Regions from separate parts of the Vibrio sp. QJM3NY_39 genome, predicted to be linked through region 1. Evidence: predicted binding sites of a transcription regulator. Region 1 holds the regulator's gene; the other holds the start of a gene.
The links. Region 1 encodes PurR, which represses purine synthesis genes. Its sites were predicted from a motif close to TNANGNAAACGTTTNCNTNA; they were not measured.

Region 1 (5,716 bases):
TCCGACCAGTTTACTGCGGGTTACCACATCATCTTCTACGACTAATACGTGATAGCTCATCTACACCACTTTTCTTATTTAATAGTTTCAGTGACTATTCTATTCATAACTCGTAACAATTCTAGTGGTACACAAGATAAAAGCCAGAAACATGGATCTTTTTTGATACAAGACAATCTTAAACCTTGCTATTTATCGTCCATCGCAATTCAATATAGGCATTACTACTAACGAGTAACTTTGCGTTTCGCAAATAACCTTGTTATTCAGCCTTGGTGTGCTTTGCACAAGTAACTTCAAGATGCATATAAGTAACACCACAAGACTAAATCAGGATCTAAGAAATGAAAGATACGAAAGCGTTCAACGAGCAAAGAGCAGAAATATACTGGTGGCTATCAAGCTTATTCGCTAAAGAGCTCACTCAAGAAGAACTCGATCACTACCACTCTGTTGAAATTCGTTCTTTCCTAACTGGTTTAGGCGAAAATGAAACACTAAAACCGGCGATCGATAGCCTAGTGGATGCGCTAAACCGCCTACAAACGCGTGAGGATGCTCAACTAGAATTGTCTGCTGACTTCTGTGACTTATTCTTAAAAACAGATAAGCATGGCGCACTTCCTTACGCTTCTATGTATATCGGTGAGACTGGCCTTTTGAATGATAAGCCAGCAAAAGATATGGAAGAGATCATGGCCAAGCACAACTTAGTGGTGAACCAAGACCTAAAAGAACCAGCTGACCACATCGCTATCGAACTCGACTTCCTTGGCAACTTGATCATCCGTTCTAATGAAACGGAGCTTGAAGAAGAGCTAGAAAAATCCTTCGCTGTTCAACAGCAATTTATCGAGCAACAACTTCTTACTTGGGTACCAAAGTTCAACGTTAAATGTCATGACGTTGACGAATTCGGTTTCTACGCATCAGTCTCATCTCTGCTACTTGCATTCTGCAAATTGGACACCCAATACCTTGCTGGTGAATAAGCTGATTGGATGACTCGTTAAATAAATTCAGAAGAATGTGACAATTCACCCGGATTTCCGGGTGAATTTTATTGCGAGTAATTTCTAGTCAGTCTAAAATTGTGACCGCAAACGATAAAATATGAAACATTCACGAAATGCTATGCTTATTATAGTTTTGAGCATTTCGGTGTTAAGACAAGCCGCTCAATAGCGGTTTTTTGTTTTTTAGCACTTTAGTACCCAAAGAGCCCTACAAATTTAAGCTCTTAGTTAGGTAGCTTAACGGCTACTTCATTCCGTACTTTGGGAAAGTAGCTTCTAATAGGATAAAACCATGGCCACTATAAAAGATGTCGCTCGCTTAGCAGGCGTATCAACAACAACCGTTTCTCACGTAATCAACAAAACTCGCTTTGTTGCAGAAGCGACTCAAGAAAAAGTAAACAAAGCCGTAGACGAACTAAACTACGCGCCGAGTGCTGTTGCTCGTAGCTTAAAATGTAATACAACGCGCACTATCGGCATGCTAGTGACTCAATCAACCAACCTATTCTTCTCTGAAGTTATCGATGGTGTTGAGAGTTACTGTTACCGTCAAGGTTACACTTTGATCTTGTGTAACACTGGCGGTATCTATGAGAAGCAGCGCGACTACATTCGAATGCTTGCAGAGAAACGTGTAGATGGCATCTTGGTTATGTGTTCAGACCTAACTGAAGAATTAAGAGAGATGTTAGACCGTCACGCTGATATCCCTAAAGTTGTCATGGATTGGGGCCCTGAGACCTCTCAAGCCGATAAGATCATTGATAACTCTGAAGAAGGTGGCTATCTGGCAACCAAGTACCTTATTGAACGCGGTCATTCTAAGATTGCTTGCTTAAGTGGCCACTTAGACAAAGCAGCATGTGTAGAACGTATTGCAGGTTACAAACGTGCGTTGGGTGAAGCCAAAATAGCTACTGATGAGCGTCTAATCATTGAAGGCAACTTTGAGTGTGATACCGCTGTGATTGCTGCTGATCAAATTATTAAAATGGAAGATCGCCCTACAGCCGTATTCTGTTTTAACGACACCATGGCACTTGGCCTAATGAGTCGCTTACAACAACAAGGTATTCGTATCCCTGAAGATATTTCAGTGATTGGTTACGATAACATCGAGTTAGCTGAATACTTCTCTCCACCATTGACCACGGTTCACCAACCGAAGCGTCGTGTTGGTAAGAATGCATTCGAAATTTTGTTAGAACGCATCAAAGACAAAGACCATGAAAAACGTGTATTCGAAATGCACCCTGAAATTGTTGAGCGAAGCACAGTTAAAACGTTAAATTAATTGATAAATTCAGTTTAGTTTAATCAAGCGCACCTTTAGGTGCGCTTTTTTTATCAACAACATCAATGAACCTGGTATCATACTGGAAAGATCATTAATTGAAGCAGTATCACATTTTGAAATAACAAGTGTGAGCCTCATTCAACAAAAACTTTATTCTATTCAATCAGTCACGCACAGGGCAAATCACTTGAAAGAGTGAGACGCAAAGCTTCCGGCCTAAACCACTCGTTGGTATGGTAGCGGGGTTACCGATGGCAAAATGCAGTAACTACTAATAATTTAGTAATTTACGGCTAATTGACAATTTAATTGCAACATTTTGCTAATCTCTCGGACCTGCTTATTTGGTGGCGTAGTTCAAATACACCGAGATAAATAACATGGATAAACCGATACTAAAGGATTCAATGAAATTATTTGAATCCCTAGGAAAAATAAAATCACGCTCGATGTTTGGTGGCTTCGGTCTTTTTGCTGATGACACTATGTTTGCTCTGGTTGTAAATGACCAGCTGCACATACGAGCAGACAAATGCACAACGAAACAGTTCGAACAACAAGGGTTTCAACCGTACGTCTACAAAAAACGTGGTTTCCCTGTCGTTACTAAATATTTCGCTTTACCCGAAGGCCTGTGGCAAGACCAAGAGAAAATCTTGCAGCTTGCAACAACGTCTCTGGGTTTTGCTAAAGAAGAAAAAGCTGAGCAATCTTCAGCTAAGCCTACTCGACTCAAAGATCTGCCCAACCTTCGACTCGCCACTGAGCGTATGTTGAAAAAAGCAGGGATCGATTCCGTAGAGCGTTTATATGAATCTGGCTCTGTAAACGCATTTAACGCCATCAAAGAATCACATGCGTCTTCTGTCAGTATTGAACTACTTTGGGCGCTAGAAGGCGCGATCAATGGCACACATTGGTCTGTTATACCGCAGCAGCGTCGTGAAGAGCTTATCAATCGCGTCAATTAACATTGTAAGTGAAAAACTATATACATAACTAAGCCGCATTTACTGCGGCTTTTTTTATATCTGCTGAAAGTTAATCTATGCTTTGCCTGTCTATCTATACTAATGGTATACATTGAAAATTTAGAGGAAGTATCAATGAGTAAGAAAATGATATTGGGTATTGTGTTGGTCGTAACCATCGTCTTGTTAGGCGTCAATTTCGGCCAATACCTAACGCTTGAAAATGCCAAGGCCCAACAAGCCGTTTTAAATGACTACATTGATAGCAACTTCATTGCTGCCGCTGCTATCTATTTTGTCGCGTATGTAATGATTACTGCTTTCTCAATTCCTGGTGCTGCTGTTGTGACCCTGTTAGGGGCTGCGCTATTTGGTTTCTGGAATAGTTTGCTGCTGGTCTCTTTCGCCAGTGCCATTGGTGCAACCCTCGCGTTTTTAAGTAGCCGTTATCTGTTACGTGACTGGATCCAAACTAAATTTGGTGACAAATTAGCAACGATTAACAAGGGCGTTGAAAAAGACGGAGCATTTTACTTGTTTTCTCTGCGTCTGATTCCTGTATTCCCATTTTTCCTTATCAACCTGTTGATGGGTCTAACACCGATGTCTGTGAGTCGCTATTACATTACAAGTCAAATAGGAATGTTACCGGGTACTGCCGTTTTCTTGAATGCTGGTACTCAACTCGCGGAAATTGATTCACTTTCGGGTATCGTGTCCCCTTCAGTACTATTGTCATTTGCCTTGCTGGGTGTATTCCCAATCATTGCTAAATGGTTGATGAATAAATTTCGCTCAGCACCTGTGGCTGAATAACGTATACTTATAATAGCTAAATAACGCATATAGCCAGATAAGGTTCTATCTCAATGAAAATCTTCAGTGCATCGAATCCGACAGAAGCCCACATCATCTGTGGATTACTAGAAAGTATGAATATTGCGTGTGAAGTTCGTGGTGAAGGGTTATTCGGTTTGAAAGGGGAAATCCCATTTGCCGAAGAAACTGACCCTTACGTATGGTTATATGAGCCAGAATTGGCGAGCAAAGCCCGGGCAGTTGTTAATGACTACCAGAAACAGCAAGATTCGATCATTTATGAAGAGTGGCGTTGCGGAGAATGTCATGAAGTCAACGAAGCACAATTCGGTTCTTGTTGGCAGTGCGGTACTGCTTCACCTGAATAGCAGGTTTTGAAAGGTAAAGTGGCTCCAACGGCCTTATATAACAACTCGGTCAGATACCTCCTCCAAATAAAAACGGGAAGCTAAAATTAGCTTCCCGTTTTTGTTTCAATTCTATTCGAGCATCTGTTCTGCTAAAGAATCACTGAATTTGCTTTTGAATAAAAGCGATAGATCGTTGATTGAATTCTTCAGGGTTTTCTACGTTGCACACATGCCCACAGTTGGCAATTTCTACCAACTCACTCGACTTATGCGCTTCTACCATTTCTTTTACTGGCTTGATGAACATGTAGTCGCGCTCGCCCATCAAATACAAAGTTGGAATCGGCAACTCTCGGTCTTTAAAGTACTTCATCAATGGGTTCACATCAGCCGTAAGGATAAACCAGCGTTTAAACTCTTTTTGGCACAGCTTTTTGGCTTCGCGGATAAACAGGTTACGTGATTCTTTTTGGCTTTTTTGTGGCATCACAACGTAAGCAAAAAGGCTGTATAACCACATATAAGGAATGATGTGCTTACTCAAGTTACCCAACTTGATTAAGACTTGAGAGCGAGTGTTGAGTTTGGTCACGGCACCACCTAGTACCATTGAACGTACTCGGCCAGCCGCTAGCTCTGCGACATTACGGACAATAATCGTGCCCAAAGACATGCCTACAAAGTGTGCAGAACGGATTTTCAGATGGTCTAACACCTTAAGAATATCGAGCGTTACCGCTTTGAACGTATAACGATTCGAAATCAGCTCTTTGAGGATGTTGTCTGATTTACCATGCCCTCTCAAATCAATGAGAAGCAAGTTGAAGTGCTGTTTATACGCTTTGATCTGCTTAAACCAAATGGAGGAACTGCCTCCTGCGCCATGCACAAATACAACCCACTCATCGCTCGTAGGGTGAGTAAATGTTTTATGAAATAGTAAACTCTCAGACATACCTATCGCTTTAATTATTGGAATGGTGCTCTGCCTCATCACAAGGCGATGGCTAAGGATATCACGCAATCAAGAAATTTAAGTGATAATAGTGTCAAACCTAACATTAGTCATGTGAATACCTACCCCACCTTTTCTACCTGACTAAAATGAGTTTGCAAGTTTTCTCTTCCTAAACGTGATGTGATCTGACCAGAAAACAAAAAGGCACTCTACTATCAGAGCGCCTTCTACTATTAAGTTCAGTTGTTATACATCAGCTTATTTTACAGCTAATTCAGCACTTTAAAATGCAGAATGGTACA
Region 2 (5,716 bases), 250 kb from region 1:
GTGATAGCCACCTCAATTCAAGGAGGAGTGATCGTTGAGTAAATTTTCGAAAACCATATTGGCTGTGTCGGCATTACTATTGGGTAATAGCCTGACCATTGGCTCAGTTCAAGCTGAAGAGCTTAGCTTTGAGCAATATGTAGAAAAACTAAAGCAACAAGGTCGTGAAGAAGGTATTTCGGAAGCGATCATTGATGAAGCTTTTGATGGTGTGACGTTTAAGCCAAGAGCGGTAAAAGCCGACAAAAACCAACCTGAAAAGAAACTGACTCTGGATGAATACATTCCACGTGCGGTTCCTGACTGGAAAGTGAAGCAGGCGAGATCACTCTATAAGAAACACTACACAGCGTTAAAGCGTATTGGGGATGAATATGGTGTTCAACCAAGATTCATTGTCGCTCTATGGGGTGTAGAGAGTAATTTTGGTAAGTTCACGGGGAATTACAGTGTTATTGATGCTCTAACAACCATGGCTTATGAAGGTCGCAGAGAAGCCTTCTTCCGTAGCGAAGCGATGGCGGCATTGAAGATTCTTGATCAAGGCCATATTGCACCAAAAGAGATGAAAGGCTCTTGGGCTGGCGCGATGGGGCAACCTCAGTTTATGCCTAGCTCATTTTTAGCTTACGCCGCTGATGGCAGTGGTGATGGCAAGAAAGATATTTGGGGTACTGAAGAAGACGTGTTTGCTTCGGCGGCGAATTATCTCAGCCAATCGGGTTGGGATGACAAATATACTTGGGGGCGTCAGGTTCACGTTCCATCAACCGTGTCTATTGAGATGCAAGGTCGAGACGAAGACAAAGCGAAATACCTAAAAGAGTGGTCTGAACTTGGTATTAAGCGTTATGACGATCGCCCACTGCCTACACTTGATGAAGATATAAAAGCTTGGTTGATAATGCCGGACGATGAAACGGGTCGTTCGTACCTCATTTACAACAACTACAATGTGTTAATGAAGTGGAATCGTTCTTATTACTTTGCGTTGGCGGTCAGCCACCTAGCCGATAGAATTAAGTTTGATTAATAGACTCAATCTGATTAATAGAACTAGGTCGCTTTGAATAGCATTTAGCCTACTATAGGCAGAACAGATTAAAGGACTCTTCGGAGTCCTTTTTATTTTATATTTCAGATATTTAAGAAGGTGGTTTTGTGCTAACAGATAGAGCCGCACAGATGGTGATATTCCATGCGTTGATCAAGCATGAAGGCTTTACCAGTGCAGCAAAAAGCTTGAATGTGTCGGTATCTCACATCAGTAAACAAATTGCTTTGCTCGAGGATTCGATAGGTATCAAGTTAGTGCAAAGAACCACACGCAGCCTTACGTTAACCGAAGCTGGAGAAGTGTTCTATCAGCATTGTGAGCAGCTGTTCAATACGGTGAAAGCGGCTCAAATGGACATGGATAGCCAGCGTGACGACATTTCTGGAATATTCCGTATAGGCTTGTCTCAGTCATTTGGCACACTGCATATCATTCCAGCGATTGACCAGCTTAGACAGCTTTACCCTCAGCTGAGAATTGAAGTGCATTTGTTCGATTACAAAGTGGACATGATTGAGGAGCGCTTGGATCTCTGGATCACTAACAATGAAGACTTGCCTGAAGGTTACATTGCGCAGCGTTTAGCCGATAGCCAGTTTGTGGTAGCCGCATCACCGGATTATCTGATTAAGGCAGGGACTCCACACGTGCCATCTGATCTGATTGACCATAACTGCCTTATCTACCGCAGCCGTGAACGTGATTACACGTCATGGGCATTTGATAACGGCCAAGAAAATCTCAGTGTTAAAGTGGCGGGCGATTACTCGGTGGATTTGGCTGAAGCGGTACGAGACGCGGCAGTATCAGGTTGGGGCGTTGCTTACCTAGCGACTTACTTAGTCAAAGAAGAGTTTAGAACGGGCAAGCTCATCCAAGTTTTACCGGAATGGCGAGCGAGTCAGCTGATGCCATTCTATGCCGTGTATCCGAGTAGAAAGAACATGCCGAAGAAGCTTTCAGCAGTGATTGAGTTCATCAAAGATCATATCGGATCGCCGACTTATTGGGACAAAAACCTCAAAACTTGCGTTGAACTGCACCGCTAACTGTTTCCCAATCTATAAATATAATTTCCATATGGAAAAAGTTTGTTTTTTAATCAAAGTTAATTATTAAAATTCAATTACTTAGTGAAATTCACTATTAAAGAGTGATTCAACCAACATCACATTAACAACCTCAACTTGCCGCAAACGATTTCCTCTATAGAATGCGTCGCCTTTCCTACCTACAACTTTAGGTTGACGCACATGGCTTCCCTACTTGGAATTATCACTATTTTAGTAACCGCTTGGTTACTATCTACGGACAGAAAAAATATCCCGCTAAGAACCGTCTCTTTGGCTTTCTTACTGCAAATCTCATTCGCCCTACTGGTTCTGTATGTGCCAATGGGTAAAGAAGTGCTGAATGCAGCCACTGGTGCAGTGTCTAGCTTGATCAACTACGGTCAAGAGGGGATTAACTTCCTATTTGGTGGCCTAACGAATAACGGATTTGTATTCGCTATTAACGTTCTCGGCATCATTATCTTTTTCTCTGCATTGATTTCAGGTTTGTATCACATCGGCTTTATGCCAAAGGTGATCAACCTAATCGGCGGTGCTTTGCAAAAGTTCTTAGGTACAGGCCGTGCGGAGTCACTGTCTGCTACTGCGAATATTTTTGTTGGCATGATCGAAGCGCCATTGGTGGTTAAACCTTACTTGAAGCACATGACGGATTCACAACTGTTTGCCGTCATGGTGTGTGGTTTGGCTTCTGTAGCTGGTGGCACGCTAGTCGGTTATGCATCGCTTGGTGTTGATTTGAACTACCTGATCGCTGCGGCATTCATGTCTGCTCCTGCTGGTCTATTGATGGCCAAGATTTTGGTACCAGGTAGCGCAGATGAGGCTCAAGAAAATATTGAGTCTGACGTTGAAATTCCACGAGCAACAAACGTAGTCGAGGCAATGGCAGATGGGGCTATGTCTGGACTTCGTATTGCCGTTGCAGTGGGTGCGACACTTTTGGCCTTTATCAGTGTGATAGCAATGCTGAATGGCTTGTTAGGTATTGTTGGTGGCTGGTTTGGCGTAAACCTAAGCTTCGAACTTATCCTAGGTTATGTGTTCGCGCCCGTTGCATGGCTGATCGGTGTGCCGTGGTCTGAGGCTGTGGTTGCAGGCTCGCTGATCGGTAACAAGATCGTTGTGAACGAGTTTGTGGCTTTCATCCAGTTAATGGACGTAAAAGACGCACTGAGTGAGCACTCAAAAGCGATCGTTACTTTCGCGCTATGTGGTTTTGCCAACATCTCTACGATGGCCATTTTGATTGGCGGTTTGGGCAGCTTAGTTCCAGAGCGTCGTTCTTTCATCTCACAATACGGCTTTAAAGCAATTTGTGCGGGTGTGCTTGCCAACCTAATGAGCGCAGCGATTGCCGGCGTGGTGCTTTCTCTATAAGTAATCATTGGTGACTTATAAGCACTTTCTAACTGGGCCATAACCACCCAGTTAGCTAATCGTGGCTTTGCTCTCCCTATAGTAAAGTGACTGATTAACCACAATAATATTCGCTTAGTATGATAAAGAGAGCCTATAGTGTAAGAACGTAGGCTTTCTTATTTCAGTGAATAAGTTTGTACCACAGGGTGTGGTACAAATGTTTAGGGGCACAAATGGATTTGTCGATCACTTCTTCTTTGGCGTTAATTGGACTCTTGTCCTTGGCTTGCCAGCTACTTGGTTGGCGTTTGCGTCTTCCCGCTATTCTTCCTTTGCTTATCGTTGGCCTGCTATTAGGTCCCGGTCTCAACATCCTTAATCCTGATGCCATTTTTGGTGATGTACTGTTCCCGTTGATTTCATTAGGGGTCGCCATCATTTTGTTTGAAGGTGCATTGACTCTTAATTTCAAAGAAATCAGAGGCCATGGCCGCATGGTGACTCACTTAGTGAGTTTCGGCATGTTGATTACATGGGCGTGCATCGTGGTGGGGGCTTATTATTTTGTCGATTTCAGTTGGCCATTGGCGGCGTTGTTTGCTGCATTAGTCGTGGTGACTGGCCCAACGGTGATTGTTCCCATGCTGCGCAGCATTCAACCTAAATCTTCGCTAGGCAGTATCTTGCGCTGGGAAGGGATAGTGATTGACCCGATTGGCGCTCTGTTTGCCGTTCTCGTTTACGAATACATTGTCTCTTCAGCCGATCCTACAAGCCATGTTCTGTCGGCGTTGGGGCTGACTTTAGCCATTGGTTTGGGCTTAGGGATCATCGGTGGCTATTTGATTGCCAAGATGCTGCAAGGGCATTGGGTTCCACATTATTTGCGTAACGTGGCGGTCCTGACATTAATGCTGGCGGCGTTCTCTTTCTCAAATGATCTGAGTGAAGAGTCCGGTTTATTAACCGTGACCATCATGGGTATCTGGCTCGCCAATGTGAAAGGCTTGGATCTCGAAGACATTATTGAATTCAAAGAAACCCTGACTGTGTTACTCATTTCTGCGTTGTTTATTCTGTTAGCGAGCAGGCTTGATTCAGGGACTTTCCTCTCAATAGGTTGGGGCGGAATTGGCTTATTAGCGGTCGTCATGCTGGTGGCTCGTCCTCTGAGTGTGTGGATCAGCGGGATCGGCACGGATCTTACTTCAGCAGATAAATGGTTTTTGAGCTGGATGGCGCCTCGCGGGATCGTTGCGGCCGCAGTTTCTTCTCTGTTTGCAATCAAGCTTCAAGAGAAGCAATTAATCGAAGGGGCAGATTTACTGGTGCCAATGGTGTTCTTGGTCATTATTGGTACGGTAGTGATTCAGAGCCTAACCGCGAGTTGGTGGGCTAGAAGGCTGGGTGTGACTCAAGAGAAGGCACAAGGGGTTATTTTCTTTGGTGCGACTCATTTTTCACGTCAGTTTGCCAAAGTGCTGGCGACACACAACATCAACAGTGTGCTTGCTGATACCAACTGGGAGAGCATTCGCTTAGCGCGCATGGACAACTTGAATGTCTATTTCGGTAATCCAGCTTCGAGCCATGCTGAAAATAATCTGGAATTGGACGGGATAGGGCGTGCCATGATCGTTTCGCCTTACCGTCAAACCAACCCATTAGTCAGTATGCACTATCAAGATGAGTTTGGTGAGAATAAGGTGTTTGAACTTGAATCATCAGAAAATAAACATGAAAGGCATCAGGTGAGCCGCGATGGTAATAGAAGCCTGTTTTCAGAAGGGGTTACCTATTCCAAACTTAACTCCTTGATGGCTCAAGGTAGCCAAATTAAGAGCACGGGTTTGACCGAAGCATTTGACCTTAATGAGTTTAACGCGCTGTATCCTAAAGCGATTCCACTTGGCGTGATTAATGATGGTGATTTTCGCTTAGTGACACAAGGTTCTGAATTGGAAAAACTCATATCAACGGAGTGTCAGGTCATTAGTTTATTGCCGCTTTCGGAAGAGATTGAAGGTATCGATACTCCAGATAAGTAGCTAGTGCTCTGTATTTAAAGCGAGTCGCTTTGTATCAAAAACGAATAGCTCAGTATCAAAAAAGCCGCAACGTTTTCACGCTGCGGCTTTCTAATTTTGCTCTAGCTTATTTTACTCTAGGGCGAGGCAATTCATGCCACAGGTATTACTACCTAAGCTGTCATTGCCGACTATTT

Region 2: the regulator PurR is predicted to act here: its motif matches at 2,246-2,265, upstream of AC3CHU_RS04440 (NupC/NupG family nucleoside CNT transporter).

The regions. Positions count from the first base shown of each region.
Region 1 covers NZ_CM173505.1:1,197,799-1,203,514, reverse strand. Annotated here, with positions in the region: gene torR (two-component system response regulator TorR) at 1-60, opposite strand, end outside; gene torD (molecular chaperone TorD) at 345-992, shown strand; gene purR (HTH-type transcriptional repressor PurR) at 1,309-2,313, shown strand; cyclic di-GMP riboswitch class I at 2,484-2,569, shown strand; gene AC3CHU_RS05495 (TfoX/Sxy family DNA transformation protein) at 2,697-3,287, shown strand; gene AC3CHU_RS05490 (TVP38/TMEM64 family protein) at 3,423-4,103, shown strand; gene AC3CHU_RS05485 (putative signal transducing protein) at 4,157-4,474, shown strand; gene AC3CHU_RS05480 (alpha/beta fold hydrolase) at 4,614-5,411, opposite strand; gene glgA (glycogen synthase GlgA) at 5,697-5,716, opposite strand, start outside.
Region 2 covers NZ_CM173505.1:950,384-956,099, forward strand. Annotated here, with positions in the region: gene AC3CHU_RS04425 (YcgL domain-containing protein) at 1-4, shown strand, start outside; gene AC3CHU_RS04430 (lytic murein transglycosylase) at 35-1,033, shown strand; gene AC3CHU_RS04435 (LysR family transcriptional regulator) at 1,186-2,106, shown strand; gene AC3CHU_RS04440 (NupC/NupG family nucleoside CNT transporter) at 2,311-3,510, shown strand; gene AC3CHU_RS04445 (cation:proton antiporter) at 3,726-5,540, shown strand; gene folD (bifunctional methylenetetrahydrofolate dehydrogenase/methenyltetrahydrofolate cyclohydrolase FolD) at 5,711-5,716, opposite strand, start outside.